Regions from separate parts of the Pseudoalteromonas sp. NJ631 genome, predicted to be linked through region 2. Evidence: predicted binding sites of a transcription regulator. Region 2 holds the regulator's gene; the other holds the start of a gene.
What was found. Region 2 encodes LexA, which represses DNA repair genes until DNA is damaged. Its sites were predicted from a motif close to TACTGTATNNNNATACAGTA; they were not measured.
Positions count from the first base shown of each region.

Region 1 (8,042 bases), on a different contig from region 2:
ACCTTCTATTTCAGCTTCGGGGGCAGCCTCACGGATCCGTAGTAACATCGAAAATGCGGTTTGTTCTACTTCTTCGGCATCGTTGAGGTTGAGTACAACCCCACCCACTTCCGATTTAGAAGGAATATCATGGCTTATCAGTTTGAGTGCAACGGGGAAACCAAGCTGCTGAGCTTGCTCTTTTGCTTCTGAGGGGGTGAGTGCGATTTGTGTCTCTATACATTCTATATCGTAATTAGCCAGCACCTGAGAAGCCAAATGGGTCGCGAGTTTATTGGCACCTGAATTTAAAAAGTCATCGATTAAACGTTTGCTTTGCAGGTGTTGCAGCTGGCCTTCATCACTGTAGGACTCAGGTGTTTGCGTGAGATGTTTTTGGTTTCGACGGTAGCTCACCAAGTGCATAAAGGCGCCAACGGCACCTTCTGGGGTGCGATAAGTTGGGATCTTAGCATTTGCGCATACAAGCCTTGCGGCGTAGGCCGCTTCTTCACCCATAAAGTTTGTCATCACATAAGGGCGTGCCATTTTTGGAATTTTGGCTAGCGTCTGTGCAATGATCTCGGCATAAGCGGTACTTGGCGCAAGCGCTGAAGGAGTATGAATTATCAATAAGTTTTTGACTTCGTCAGCCTTTAATAAAATTTCTAGTGCTTGTTGGTAACGTTTTGGCGAGGAATCACCAAAAATATCTATAGGGTTACAAGCATGATCCGTTTGTGGGATCAGGGCGCTGAGCGCTTGCTTGGTCTGCTCGCTTAGCACCGCCAGTTTGCCTGAGTTCTGTAGTAAGGTATCGACGGCCATAATGCCTGGGCCGCCGCCATTGGTTAAAATGGTCAGCTGTTCTACTTGCAGCAATTTGGGGTGTAAAGCAAGGGTTTGAGTGGCAGCAAATAGTTCCCTAAGATCGTTTACCCTCAGCATACCAGCACGCTGGAACATGGCATCATAAACCGCGTCATCGGAGGTATTGCCGCCGGTGTGATTCAGCGCAGCGATTGCGCCAGCCTTGGTTTTTCCGGTTTTTATGGCGATGACAGGCTTACTAAATGCAGCGGCTCGAGCTGCAGAAATAAAGCGCCTAACATCGTCGATATTATCAATGTAAAGCAAAATAGCTTGGGTTTTTGGATCCCGTCCAAGGAAATCAAGTAGTTCGTCGAAATCGATATCAAGGCAGTCCCCAACGGAAACAAAGTAAGAAAAGCCGATTTTTTTATGTTGTGCCCAGTCCAGTATGGTTGAACATACCGCCGCCGATTGTGAAATAAAAGCAAGCTTACCGGGCGCTGCAACGGTATGAGAAAAGCTGGCATTAATACCCAAGTGAGGAATGAGTAAACCGAGACAATTAGGACCAAGTAAAGTGACTTTCGCTATTTTGGCAGCTTCTTTTAATTGTTGTTTGTGCTGATTATCAAGCCCCGCCGCGATGATGATTGCATGTTGACAGCCAATATCACCAAGTTCATTGATGATTTGCACTAAGGTTTGTTTGTTGGTACAAATAACAGCGAGATCAGGGACTTTGGGGAGCTGCTTGATGGCGCTGTAGGCGAGCACCCCATGCACGGCGGTATGCTTTGGACTGACGGGCATAATGGGCCCTTTAAAGCCGCCTTGTAGCAAGTTACGCATTACGATAAAGCCGGCGCGATCAGGATTGTTAGAGGCGCCAATCACCGCGATGGATTGGGGGTTAAAAAATTGGCTAATACGCTTTACGCTCATACTGTTTCCTAGTTCAGCCGCAGCTCATAAGCACCACTCTACCATTTTGCTCGCGGTTTTCGAGTGCAATTAAGGTAGACTTTGATCTATCCCCATAATAATTGTTTGAAAACTATGACTGAGGCGTAACGTTGAGGACAGAGATATGTCTACTATGAGTAAATATTTGGCTCCTGCAGCTTTGCTATCACTAGCGGTGGTAGTGAGCGGTTGGATGGTAAAATCGACCATTCTAGAAGTAAAAGGAATGGAGCGAACGGTAAGTGTAAAAGGCTTATCGGAAAAGGAAGTAACAGCAGACACGGTGATTTGGCCCGTATTTTATCGTGATGCAGATAACGATCTGGAAGCCTTGGTGGAGCGCACGGAAAAGAAAAATGCGGCGATCCGCGCGTTCTTAACCTTGCATGGCTTTGATGCTTCAGAGCTTTCGATATCAGCGCCTTCCATTACGGATAAATACGCCCAAGAGTACGGTCAAAACAATCAAGGATTTCGCTATGTGGCAAAAGCCGGTGTGACTGTGTACTCCAATAATCCAGATAAAGTCTCGCAAGCACTAGGGCAGTTAAGTGAGCTGGCCAAACAAGGTATTGCTATCACCAAAGACGACTATCAAAATCGGGTTGAATATTTGTTTACTGGTCTTAATGATATTAAACCTGAAATGGTGCAAGAAGCCACACAAAAAGCTCGAGAAGTGGCGGTCAAATTTGCTAAAGATTCCGATTCTGTGCTTGGCAAAATAAAATCGGCAAGGCAAGGACAATTTAGTATTCGCGACAGAGACAGTAATACGCCACAGATAAAAATCGTGCGTGTTGTGACGAGCGTGGAATATTACTTATCGGATTAAAACGCGTGTATTGCACAACCAAGCAATCAAAAGTGACGAATTCGTCAACAAGCAAAGCCGCTGCTATCAAGGAGCTTTGCTTTTTTATTTCTTGCCAATCAACAATTCGTTTTCGATTGGTATAAACTCACTGGCGGCACGGATCAGTGAAGCGGCAGTAAGCTGCGGCACGCCGTAAACTTCGACTCGGGTATGGTATTTATCTCTGAGCTTATTCGCGAGTAAATCAAAATCACCATCGCCAGTAACTAGAATTATCACATCGGATCCTGACGCGCATTCCATGGCATCAATGGTAATGCCAACATCCCAATCACATTTTGCGGAGCCATCGGCACGTTGAATATAAGGCTTTAACTTCACCTCAAAGCCAATCGCTCGCAAGATATTTTGGAACTGTCTTTGCTTGTCGTCACCCCGTTCGCTGGAATAGGCAATGGCTTGATATACCTCGCGATTAGCCGTCGCTTTGCGCCAAAACGCATTATAGTCGAAGCCTGTTTGGTAGGCTTGCTTGGTGGTGTAATAAACATTTTGGGCGTCAACTAAAATGGTGACTTTTTCCATAATGGACTCTTCGCAATAGATTTGCTTTATGATAGCAAGATTAGCGTTTGTTTAGCCATTTACTCATTGCGGCGTCATAGGCTTTTTTAATGGCACCGCCATCGCAAGGGCGAGGCGCAGTACGCCAATTCTTATTTAATCCTTCCGGTGTAGGAATGCTTGGGTCGGGCCTAACTTCAGCGTAACACAGGCCATTTTCCCGGTAGACTGTGTATTGAGACGTAGACTCGAGTTGCTCTCTTTGCATGCTCGCAGCAGTGGTTTGATGCGTTTTAGGCACGGTGATCCGCTGCGGCTTTTCTTGGCTTTGGCTGAGTACAACGTCACTCGGAGCGCGCTCTAAAAGTTGCTGACGAAATTGAGAGATTGCTTTGCGATGGTCTAATTTTTTAGGTTGCGTGACGACCGCTGCTTTGGTTATGTGCTGGGTTGTATTTTCAACCGCAGGCTTTTTTGGTTCTGCTTGCGCAGTTTTTAGTACTTCAACTGTATCGTCCGGCAGCGTCGGTTTTAACTCCTCTACTGGCTTATTTTCAGTTATCGTCGGTGTCTCAATGCGCTCCATCTTGGGCTTGGCAGGCTCAATAACCAAATAGGTTTTCATTGCCTTAATTTCTACAGGCTTTGAGGGGATATAAATACTTTGCTGCAGATACCAGCCGAGCAGTAGATGCAGCACAATAGAGGCGATAATGGTGAAACTAATCAGGTTGTGTTGGAGCAGCCGCATTATTCTTATTAAATCCTTGAGTCATGCGGAGTTAGAGCTTAATAAAGACTTAATTGTTCCCTCAATAGGCAAATTAATCTGTGACTAATTGCGCGGAAATGTGTTTTAGCAAAGTGAGTTCACGTAAAACGGACATCCCTTTGTTATTAGCATCATTGAGTTTTGCTTCGTTATGCGCGATGGCTTGGTTTATGTTGATCCACACCGGCTTCATACCATTGGCGTGTTCATAATCCTCCATCGCTGGCGCATCAAATTCGCCACAAATCTCACAAACGTAGCAATAAGAAATAATATGCACATTGTCATGATCGGGTTTATACCAAGGGCGGTACTCTTCGTAGCGACCAAAAGGAGTCAAACCTGTGATGGATACGGCACCCGTTTCTTCTTTTAGCTCGCGCTCCAATGCTGCTTCTAAGCTTTCACCCTCGTCGACGCCGCCACCTGGCAAGGTGTAATCGTCATAACGTTTGGTGTAAAGCATAAGGATGTCGTTGCCTCTAAGGACAATGGCGCGAGTAGTTTTTCTGGTAAAGCAGCTACCTTGAAGTGGAGTGACTGGATTGTTGTTTAAGCTTTGCATGGGGGGGTTAACTTCAATTTAGGTAACAAAAATGGGTTTACAAAGCGATACGCCAGCGTAAAAGCGGCGTATCGCGAATGAAGATATTAAAACGGAGCAGGGTACGCTTTAAATACCGTATCAATCTCGGCTAAAGATTCTGCACATAGCGGCTGTTCAAACGCTTGAATATTTTCTTTAAGCTGTGCCATGGTTGTCGCGCCAATAATAGTTGAAGTCACGCCATCGACTTGATTGCACCAAGCTAGCGCCAGTTGCGCTGCAGTCATATTAAATTCTTTGGCGATTTCTAGATACTTTGCAACGGCTTCTTGCGCTAGTTGTGTATCCCTAAATAGGCCTTGTCTTTGCACTAAGGTAAAGCGGCTGCCTTCAGGTCTTGCGCCCCCTAAATATTTACCGCTCAGCATCCCACCAGCCAGCGGCGACCAAGGTAAATAGGCAATATCTTCGTTTACACAGCTCTCAATTAAGTAAGGCCAATCTTTGGCATGTAGCAAGCTAAACTCATTTTGAATTGAAACCGGCTTAGGTAGATTGTGCTGCATCGCCAAATTAAGGTAAGTGTGAATACCCCAAGGCGTATCATCAGAAAGACCCCAATGGCGAATTTTACCTGCTTTAATACAGCTCGCTAGGCCCTCTAAAATATCTAGCATGCCAGCGCGTTCTTCGTCGTGGTCAAGTGCACTCAAAGGCACCATACCTGGCCATTGTTTACCAAAGTGCGGTGAAGTACGGTTTGGCCAATGTAGTTGGTAGAGGTCGATATAGTCGGTATTCAGGCGCGCTAAAGAATCGTCCACCGCTTGGATCACTGCTTGTCCCGTAATAGGGCCGCCTTCACGGATCCAAGGCAAACCGCTTCCCGCAATCTTGGTTGCAAGCACGAGCTTTTCGCGCTTTTCTTGGTGGCGCTTTAGCCAATTGCCAATGATGGCTTCGGTTTTACCATAGGTTTCAGGTGAGGGAGGGACCGCGTACATTTCAGCGGTATCAATGAAGTTAATACCACGGCTTAGTGCATAATTGATTTGCTCGTCGGCATCATGCTGGTTGTTTTGTACGCCCCAAGTCATGCTTCCTAAACAAATGCGCGAAACTTCTAATGGGCTACTACCAAGTCGTGAGTACTTCATGCAGGCTCCTGATTGATTGCTGAATGATTAAATATAGCCAAAGTAACGGATTTAGTACTTTGAACTGTATTGATATTGTTAGCATTATCTCTGTTTTGCAGTGCAACTTGCAACAGACATCCACACAAGTATAGCCCAGAACACTAAGGCTTATGTTCAAGATTGCAACAGTTGGAAAATTAGCACATAATAAACACTGTTTATTTAGACAGTGTTTTAACGTGCGTAAATTTATTCATATTGATATGGACGCGTTCTATGCATCGGTAGAAATGCGCGATAACCCCGAGCTTGCAACAGTGCCGATGGCGATTGGTGGGCGGAGTCATCGTGGGGTGCTATCCACGGCTAACTATATTGCTCGGCAATATGGCGTGCGCTCAGCCATGTCGAATTATCAAGCGAAAAAACTCTGCCCTCAGCTGGTGATTGTACCGGGGAGAATGGAGGTCTATAAGGCAATATCGCAACAAATTCGCGCTATTTTTGCCCGTTATACTGAGCTCATTGAGCCACTGTCTTTAGATGAAGCCTATCTAGATGTCACTGAGTGTCAGCAATGTAATGGCAGTGCAACGCTTATTGCCGAGCAGATACGAGCGGATATATTTGCAGAAACGGGCCTTACAGCTTCAGCGGGAATTGCGCCAATCAAGTTTTTAGCCAAAATTGCCAGCGATGAAAACAAGCCTAATGGTCAGTGTGTTATCCCGCCTCACCAAGTGAGCGCTTTTATTGATGCGTTACCCCTTAAAAAAATTCCAGGTGTAGGTAAAGTGACTCAACAACGTTTGCTAGCCATGGGACTTGAGTATGGCCGAGATATTAAGGCACTGTCTGAAATTCAGTTACGCCAATCATTTGGCAAGTTTGGCGCTGTATTATGGCGGCGTTGTCAAGGTATTGATGAGCGCCGAGTTGAGACCGATAGAGTGCGCAAATCGATAGGCGTTGAAACCACATTTGCAGAAGACACGCTTGACCTTGATACTTTAAAGCAAGTCATAAAAGAAAAACTGTTACCTGAACTGACTCGCCGAGCACAGCCTTATTTACAGCGCGGCTTTAATAAGCTTGGCGTTAAAGTGAAGTTTTACGATTTCACCCAAACCACCAAAGAATGCCAATACCAGCATATTGATTTGCCCGTTTTCGAGGAATTATTGATTGAGGCGATGTCACGGCAAAAGTTTAAACCTGTGCGCCTCGTGGGCTTGCACTTAGGACTAAATGAAAAGTCTAACACGCAAGCTCAATTGGGACTTTTTGATGGCTAATTCTGACCTACCTAGACTAAAAGATAACTGCAATTAGTTTAATTTGTGCTAGCTTCGAAGTTGTCGTGCAACAAACTAATCACGCCAACTGCGTGTAATTAAAACAACAACAAGAGGTAAGCATTATGCAATCCATAATGATCGTACTCTTCGGCATCATAGGGATGTTATTTGGATGGTTTGTCTATTCCAAATTTATTGCTGAAAAAATATTTAAAATGGATGACAACTTTGTCACGCCGGCGCATGAGCTTGAGGACGGCGTAGATTATGTTCCTACCAACAAAGTGGTATTGTGGGGGCATCACTTTACTTCAGTCGCGGGCGCTGCACCAATTGTAGGTCCAGCTATCGCTGTGTATTGGGGCTGGGTGCCAGCAGTACTTTGGGTTGTATTCGGTACCATATTCTTTGCGGGTGTCCATGATATGGGCGCGTTGTGGGCAAGTGCTCGCCATAAAGGCAAGTCGATGGGCGCGTTGTCTGAAAGCGTGATTGGCAAGCGCACGCGTTCATTGTTTATGATAGTGGTCTTCCTTGTACTGCTCATGGTAAATGCCGTGTTCGGCGTGGTGATCGCAAACTCCTTCGTGGGTAACCCAAATGCGGTATTCCCCGCTTGGTCTGCTATCGTCGTGGCGCTTATTATCGGGCAATTGCTGAAACGAAAAGTGCCGCTAGTACCACTCTGTATTATCGGGGTTATTGTGCTCTACGCGACCATTTATATGGGCAGTAGTATGCCGATCACCTTACCAACCGAAATGTTTGGTCTAAGCGACAAAGCCAATTGGATCATCATTTTGTTTATCTATGCTGCCGTAGCGTCATTGTTACCGGTTTGGATGCTATTACAACCTCGTGACTTTATTAATGGCATGCAGCTGTTAGTGGGATTGATCCTGCTTTATGGTGCAGTATTTGTGGTGATGCCAGATATCACCGCGCCTGCGTTTAATACCCAAACAGTGGAGAATACGCCAAGTATTATCCCGCTATTATTCGTAACGATTGCCTGTGGTGCGGTATCTGGTTTCCACGGTATTGTTTCGTCGGGAACGAGTTCTAAACAACTAGACAAAGAAAAAGACGGCCGTTTTGTTGGTTACTTAGGTGCAGTTGGTGAAGGCTCATTAGCACTGATCACTTTGGT
Region 1 is NZ_AKXJ01000001.1:811,038-819,079, reverse strand. Features, by position in the region: gene A587_RS0103850 (bifunctional acetate--CoA ligase family protein/GNAT family N-acetyltransferase) at 1-1,734, opposite strand, end outside; gene A587_RS0103845 (SIMPL domain-containing protein) at 1,880-2,590, shown strand; gene A587_RS0103840 (LabA-like NYN domain-containing protein) at 2,675-3,157, opposite strand; gene A587_RS0103835 (hypothetical protein) at 3,198-3,887, opposite strand; gene A587_RS0103830 (NUDIX hydrolase) at 3,961-4,473, opposite strand; gene A587_RS0103825 (aldo/keto reductase) at 4,560-5,612, opposite strand; gene dinB (DNA polymerase IV) at 5,834-6,889, shown strand; gene A587_RS0103815 (carbon starvation CstA family protein) at 7,015-8,042, shown strand, end outside.
Region 1: a site for LexA is predicted at 5,807-5,826, ahead of dinB (DNA polymerase IV). Genes of this name have one in related genera too.

Region 2 (8,042 bases):
GCGATTTTTATTCTTACCTTGGACATATTTACCTCCTAACTTGAACGAGAGTAGTTCAATAATTTCTTCAGATCACTCAGTAGCCCTTTTTGTACACTTCGTATTTCTTCTAAGCTTGCTACTGGTGCATACTTAAGTACAAATAACCCAGTTTTATCAACTAGGTAGAGATAGTTTTCATCTAACTGGTTGAGGTATATCGGCAAAGAAGTAGCGTACTCAATACCTTTTTCATTTCGCTCTTGTAATACCACAAGCGATACTTTCTGCTGGTTTTTCCCCAGCGCTAAATACAAATTAGGTAAGCTATCTAGCAGTAAAGAACATTGCTTATTACACTGCTTTGGTCGCTGATAAACGATACTCCACTCAGTATCTAAAACCAGCTCTGATTGGCGAACCTCCTGACTTAAAAATTCACCGTGATTAGTCGTGCTATGTGGTATCCAGCCGACCTTTAAGGCAACAAATGCCAATAGTAAGGGGAATACGAACAGCCCTATAAACCATGCCGCGCTTTTAGACATCTTTATTCTCCTTTTTTGAAAGTTTCCAGCCAATTACTACCGCGGCCAAGGCAATAAGCAACCACTGTAAAGCATAAGCTTCATGTTTTTGCGGTGACATTACTACCGGTTGATAATGGGGCTCAGTTCCATCAAGTCTATTTTTAGTCATGTAGGCAATTAGAGGTAAAAGAGGTTTACCTGACTCCGCAGACAAGTAATCAACATCAATATACTGAATCACAGATTGTTTTGTTGTCTCCTCAGCCGCAGACTTAGCTAAGGTGAACCGCTTACTAGCACTAGATTTGATATAGACAGGCAGAGAAACGGTGCCACTTGGAAGAGAGAAAACGGTAGGCACGCGACTAGCCAGCTGAGGCACAAAACCTAAATTAACAGCTAGATACTCATCAGTTTCGGAAATTTTTATAATGCCAATTACATCAAAACCGACTCGGCCTTTCACGACTTGATTATCTAAATACCAAACCGCATCGCCTACAAAACTCCCTGTAATCGACACTTCAGCATTAACATATTGCGTGAGCGGCTGGGATGTTACTTGCTGCTCATTAGCCACGCCTAGCGATTTTTCAATCTCAACTTTATGCTGCAACACATGTTTTTGCTGCGCTCTTTGCCACTGCCAATAAGAGAGCGAGCCACATAAAAGAACAACGATTAATGCTGCCAATATGGGGGGTTTTGATCTACCTTTAAAAAGTGCACCTAAATCCATCGGACACCCCTTATGATTAAAATTATTATTGTTGTATTGCTACTACTCGTTTTTCTAAATCTATTTAGAGCTATGCTAGTCATGCTCAAGTCAGAGCAACAAGAGTCGATGGCGAGGCTATTGCAACAAAGAGTTTATGCATCAATAGCTGTCGTACTTCTAATCTGTCTTGCCGCTCAATTTGGCTTTATAAAGCTACACTCTTCACCCGTTGTTACAACACATAAACAAATACAAACAGGCACAACCAAACAACATCAACAAAATGCCAATACCAAGCCCCAGCTTGAAAAGCAAAGTGATTCTTAGCGGTAAAGTGACCCTTTAATACCCTTATCCATATAACGAAAAGAATGATCGCGCCAAGTGTGACGTGAAAACCATGAAATCCTGTCAGCAAAAAGAACGTATTACCGTAAACTCCCGACTGGAGAGTTAACCCCAGATCTTGGTAAGCGTGAATATACTCTTCCACTTGCAAGGTTAAGAATGCGACGCCAAGTAGTACTGTTAACCCTAAGAACGCCTTCACTTTCGCCCTTTGCTCTTTTTCTAAAGCTACGTGAGCAAAGCTAAGGGTTACTGATGATGCTAATAGAATAATCGTATTGATCAGCGGAAGTCCCTGCCAACCCATAGCTTGAGTGACAGTTCCATCTGGAGTTGTGAGCAATGGCCATACAGCTTCAAATTGAGGCCACAAAACCTCATTGGTACTGGCGTTATTACTTGCACCGCCTAACCACGGCACAGCTATCATTCGAGCATAAAAAAGTGCGCCAAAAAAAGCAGCAAAAAACATAACTTCGGAAAAGATAAACCATCCCATTCCTTGCTTGAACGAACGATCCATTTGGGCAGAATATAATCCAGTTTGAGATTCTTGGATCACATTCCTGAACCAACCAAAAATCATATAGATCAGCACAGCAATACCCACGAGCAGTAGCATTACTCCACTATTACTGGTTGATTTAAGTTGAATAATCGTTAAGCCAGCGCCAACAGCGATAAAGAAAAGTGCAAAAGCCCCGACGATTGGCCATGGACTTTGCTCAGGCACGTAATATTTTTCTTGTTCATGGTTCATATTTGAACTCCTCTCGAGCGGCCAGCATATTCAGTCCATCACTGTCTTGTTTGCTAACTCGCTCTGTAATATCAAACAACGTATATGAAAGCGTGAGTTCCTCAACATCACTTGGGAGCTCCGTATCTACATAGAACCTCAAGACAAACTCAACTTCTTCTTTGCCTTTCATTGGTTGCTGATCAAAACAAAAGCAGGCCATTTTGTGTAAATACTTTGCCGCTTTCCCTGGAGACACTGAAGGGATCGCTTGCAACACACGCTCACTATCACTCAAATTTTTTGCAATGAATTTGACATCGGTTAGCTTACCGGGTTGAATTCTAACCGAATGCTCGACTGCATCGACCTTAAATGGCGCCTGGCTTTGACTATGCGTTGTGAAGCTCACATCTACTTGTCGACTTTGCACAATTGACTCGCTCTGCTTGGCGATTTCCATGGATGGCTTACCATTTAGGCCTGTGACATCACAAAAAACGTCGTATAGAGGAACCAGTGCAAAGGCAAAAGCAAACATACCTAGCGTCAACAAAATTAGCTTCTTAAGCAGGCGTCCATGTTGCATTATTTAATCTCCGGTGGCGTTGAAAAGGTATGATAAGGAGCCGGAGATGGTACTTGCCACTCTAATCCCTCAGCCCCATCCCACACTTTCCCTGGGGCCTGCTCTCCACCTTTTATACATTTATAAACCACTGCAACAAACAACAGTTGAGAAAGACCAAAAGCAAACCCTCCGATACTAATGATCGCGTTGAAATCAGCGAACTGTAGAGCATAATCAGGGATCCGCCTTGGCATGCCAGCAAGACCAACAAAGTGCATAGGGAAGAACAATACGTTCACACTAACCAAAGAGAGCCAAAAGTGAAATTTAGCCAATTTGATATCAAACATGTGACCTGTCCACTTTGGTAACCAATAATATGCGGCGGCCATTATTGAGAATACTGCACCCGTAACCAACACGTAATGGAAATGCGCGACAACGAAGTAGGTATCGTGATATTGGAAATCTGCGGGCGTAATTGCTAACATCAAACCGGAAAATCCGCCAATTGTGAAAAGTACGATAAACGCAATGGCAAAAAGCATGGGCACCTCAAAACTAATAGCACCTCGCCACATTGTAGCTACCCAATTAAAAACCTTAACGCCAGTAGGCACAGATATGAGCATAGTTGCATACATAAAAAACAACTCACCAGCTAAAGGCATGCCCGTAGTAAACATATGATGAGCCCAAACGACGAACGACAACAGAGCAATCGACGCGGTTGCATAAACCATTGATGCATAGCCAAACAGTTTCTTTCTTGAAAATGTCGGTACTATCGTAGAGATTATGCCGAAGGCAGGTAATATCATGATGTACACTTCAGGATGACCAAAGAACCAGAATATATGCTGGAACATAACAGGATCACCACCACCTGCTGCATCAAAAAAGCTCGTTCCAAAGAACTTATCAGTCAATACCATAGTCACAGCGCCAGCGAGTACGGGCATAACTGCAATCAGAAGAAATGCAGTGATCAGCCAAGTCCAGACAAATAAAGGCAACTTCATCCATGTCATACCTGGAGCTCTAAGATTGACAATGGTCACGATAACGTTGATAGCTCCCATAATAGAGCTAATGCCCATTATATGGATCGCAAAAACAAAAAATGCTGTATTGTCATTGCTATACGTTGTAGATAGTGGCGCATAAAAAGTCCAACCGAAAGCAGGCCCGCCGCCTTCCAAAAATAACGACATCAGTAAAATTGCAAATGCAAAGGGTAGTATCCAAAAGCTCCAGTTATTCATTCTAGGTAGCGCCATATCAGGAGCACCAATCATCATTGGGATCATCCAGTTGGCAAGGCCTGTAAATGCGGGCATGACTGCGCCAAATACCATTATTAGTCCATGTACTGTCGTCATTTGATTAAAAAAATGCGGATCTACAAGCTGCAACCCTGGTTGGAATAACTCGGCTCGGATCACCATCGCCATAGCACCACCGATTAAAAACATGCTTAGTGAGAACAATAAATACAGTGTTCCAATGTCTTTATGATTGGTGGTAAACAGCCAGCGCTTTAAGCCTTTGGGAGCTGTATGGTGTGAATGTTCTTCTACGATGGCACTCATTACTTACCCTCCTCTAATGCATCTATCTCACGCTGTATTTGACTTGGCTGAATAACATCGCCGGTGTCATTACCCCAGCTATTTCTTTTATAGGTGATAACCCCCGCGATCTGTTTGATTGTTAATTGCTTTGCGAAAGATTGCATCGCAGTTCCTGGGCGGCCTAAAAGGAGAATATCTATATGAGCTTTAATATCTCCAGTGACGACTTTACTCCCTTTCATTGCAGGGAAGACACCTGGTAGCCCAAGCCCCGTTGGTTGATGGCAAGCTGCGCAATAAGCCATGTAAGTTTGTTCACCAACCTCCATTAACTCCTCTTTCGAAAGAGTTTGTTGGGCAACTGCTTGTGACTCAGCTTCTGCTTTTGCTTTTTCAGCTTTAGCATCGTTAAGCCAACTATCAAATTTATCAGGACTTACAGCCTCGACGACGACTGGCATAAAGCCATGATCTTTGCCACATAATTCAGCACATTGGCCTCTGTAAATTCCTTCATCGTTTACCTTTGTCCATGCCTCATTTATAAAGCCTGGATTGGCATCCTTCTTCACCGCAAAATCAGGCACCCACCAAGAATGGATGACATCATCTGAGGTCATCAAAAAGCGAACTTTCCTATCGGTGGGAATAACTAAATGCTTATCAACTTCAAGCAGGTAATTTTCATTTTTTTCTTTAAGATCACTAATTTCATCTTTCGAAGTAGAGAGTAAGGAATAGAACTCAACATCGTGCCCCATATACTCATAGTGCCATTTCCACTGAGAACCTGTGACTTTAATGGTCAGATCAGCTTTACTCGTGTCTTCCATAGCAATAAGCGTTTTTGTGGCTGGTATTGCCATACCAATGAGTATCAGGAAGGGAATTGCAGTCCAAAGTATTTCCACTTTGGTGCTTTCATGAAATTGCGCTGCAACAACGCCTTTTGACTTTCTGTGTTTTATAAGCGCCCAAAACATAATCCCAAACACAATCACACCTATGACACAACATATTAGAAATATGGTCATGTGAAGCTCATACACTTGATGACTAATGTCTGTAACACCTTGCCTCATATTATAAGCGCTGTTAGCAAGTGAGGGCATGGCGATTAGCACTGCGATGAATGCTACAACTAATCGACAAATTTTCATTTGACGTCTCCTTCAAGACAACTCGTGGTTGTCTTTTGTTATTATTGGATGACTGTCATATTGTCTATTTGTACATAGACTTACTGCACGACTATTAACCAATTAGTCAAAAAACAAACAAATTGCAAGATTTTTGAGAAGACCGACTTTAGAATCAAAACTGGGGACTATAGGGATTAAAACGAAGAATGATGAAAAATAGTGTATAAAGATCAGAAAACTAAAAATATTACTAAATGATTAAAGTCACTATAATCATCCTACTTTCACATAGTTAGAAAAGTTAATTATCACTTTTTAAACAAAATATAGTTAAAGCAAGCGCAACTTTATCTTTAACGCTACGCTCGCTCTCAAAAACTACATCCAGTCAGCACTTCGGATAACGCCGACGGCTAACCCTTCAATGGAGAAATTTTGATGCTCAAGATCCACTTCAATCGCATTAAACTCTTCATTCTCAGCATGCAATAAGACTTTCTTTCCTTTCTTTTCAAAACGTTTAACTGTCACGTCCTCTTCTACACGAGCCACTATCACTTGGCCATTTTCAGCCACTTGAGTACTGTGAACAGCCAGTAGATCACCATCCATAATGCCAATATCCTTCATGCTCATACCATTAACTCTCAAAAGATAATCAGCATTAGGTTTAAAAAAACTCGCATCTACATTACAGTGACTTTCTACATGTTGCTCTGCCAGAATAGGCTCACCAGCAGCAACACGACCGATAATAGGTAAACCAAGTTGTTCGGATTCATCCTCTACAAGTCGAATCCCTCGGCTTGCACCAGGGACCATTTCGATAACTCCCTTTTTCGCAAGCGCCTTAAGATGTTCTTCCGCTGCATTTGCACTCTTAAAACCCAAAGCATCAGCTATTTCTGCACGAGTTGGAGGCATGCCAGTATCTTTTATGAATACTTTTATTAATTCAAAGATTTGTTCTTGTCGTTTTGTTAGAGGACGCATTAACTGGTGTTCCATACAGTGGTTTATTTACTGTAAGTATATACAGCTCAAAAAAAATCGCAAATGTTTCTTTATTCGACATATTTTAAGTGTACTTGCTGATAGCATTAATTAGAGTAGCATTTAACAAGAAGCGAAGTCCGTGCCTCAAAGCATAACCTACGACCCTAAGCAATAAGAAATAGATTATTAAGATTTTGGGCTGATAAACTACCTCCTACCATGTTGCACTTTGCTAATACTGTGCTGGGAGCGCATTTACTTAGGTTTAGAATATTTTTTCAGAACTTCATTGCAAACCATCGGCGGATAAACCACCTCGCACCATGTTGCACTGTGCTGATACTGTGGTAGGAGCGAGTTTACCTCGCGAGGTTTTAATACCATTCCGTAATGATTTGTGATCTAATTGTATTTATTTTCCAACTGACAAATAAACTTTGAATACTCATACTTCTGCCGAACTTTTCAAGTTAGCTAAATCAGAAAAAGACGCGCGTAAAAAGATCCGCTATTTAGCGGTCGCGCACTACCGTGATAACCACAATAAAACGCAAATTGCTGCCATGCTGCATGTCAGCAGAAGAATGGTAAATGAGTGGGTAAAGCGCTACCTTAATGAGGGGCTTACTGGCCTTGACGCTAAAAAACCTATCGGTAAACGTTGTTATCTGAACGATACGCAGCAGAAACAACTTTGCCAGTATATTGAAAAATACAGTCAAAATGACAACGGTGGTAGGTTGACAGGGTATCGTATAAAGCAATACATTGAATCTGAATTTAACGTCTCTTACCACCCTAATGCGATTTATAAATTATTGGAGAAATTAGGCTTTAGCTGGATAACTAGCCGCTCTCGCCACCCGAAACAGTCCGAACAAGTTCAGCAGGACTTTAAAAAAACTGCAAACGGACTTGATCAAAACGATCCCGCTATTTATCAACCTGAATGACGTGGATATCTGGTTTCAAGACGAGGCCAGATTTGGTCAGCAAAACACCACGACACGCCTTTGGGCAAAAAAGGGAACTCGGCCTAGAGCAGTCAAACAACAACAGTTTGATTATGCTTATCTATTTGGCGCTGTTTGCCCAAGCACGGGGCAGACTGAAGCACTCATCACACCATGGGTAAATATGAGTGTTATGAAACAGCACTTGCAACAAATATCTGAGAAGACAGCACCTGAACGGCATGCTGTTGTGTTAATGGACGGCGCAGGATGGCATCAGGGATCACTGGTAACTGATATTGATAATGTCTCCATTATCAAACTCCCTCCTTATTCACCAGAGCTGAACCCAATAGAGCAAGTATGGAGTTGGCTGCGTCAACATCATTTAGCGAATCGTTGTTTCAAAGGTTATGAAGATATTGTTGAGAGGCTTGGAATGACTTTGTATCATGCACAAAACGAGTGGTTAAAATGTGTCAACGTGAC
Region 2 is NZ_AKXJ01000022.1:52,861-60,902, forward strand. Features, by position in the region: gene A587_RS0122965 (COX15/CtaA family protein) at 1-26, opposite strand, end outside; gene A587_RS0122970 (hypothetical protein) at 36-527, opposite strand; gene A587_RS0122975 (SURF1 family protein) at 520-1,248, opposite strand; gene A587_RS25475 (DUF2909 family protein) at 1,261-1,557, shown strand; gene A587_RS0122980 (cytochrome c oxidase subunit 3) at 1,463-2,338, opposite strand; gene A587_RS0122985 (cytochrome c oxidase assembly protein) at 2,328-2,906, opposite strand; gene ctaD (cytochrome c oxidase subunit I) at 2,906-4,480, opposite strand; gene coxB (cytochrome c oxidase subunit II) at 4,480-5,622, opposite strand; gene lexA (transcriptional repressor LexA) at 5,983-6,597, opposite strand; partial or broken gene A587_RS24880 (IS630 family transposase) at 7,038-8,042, shown strand, end outside.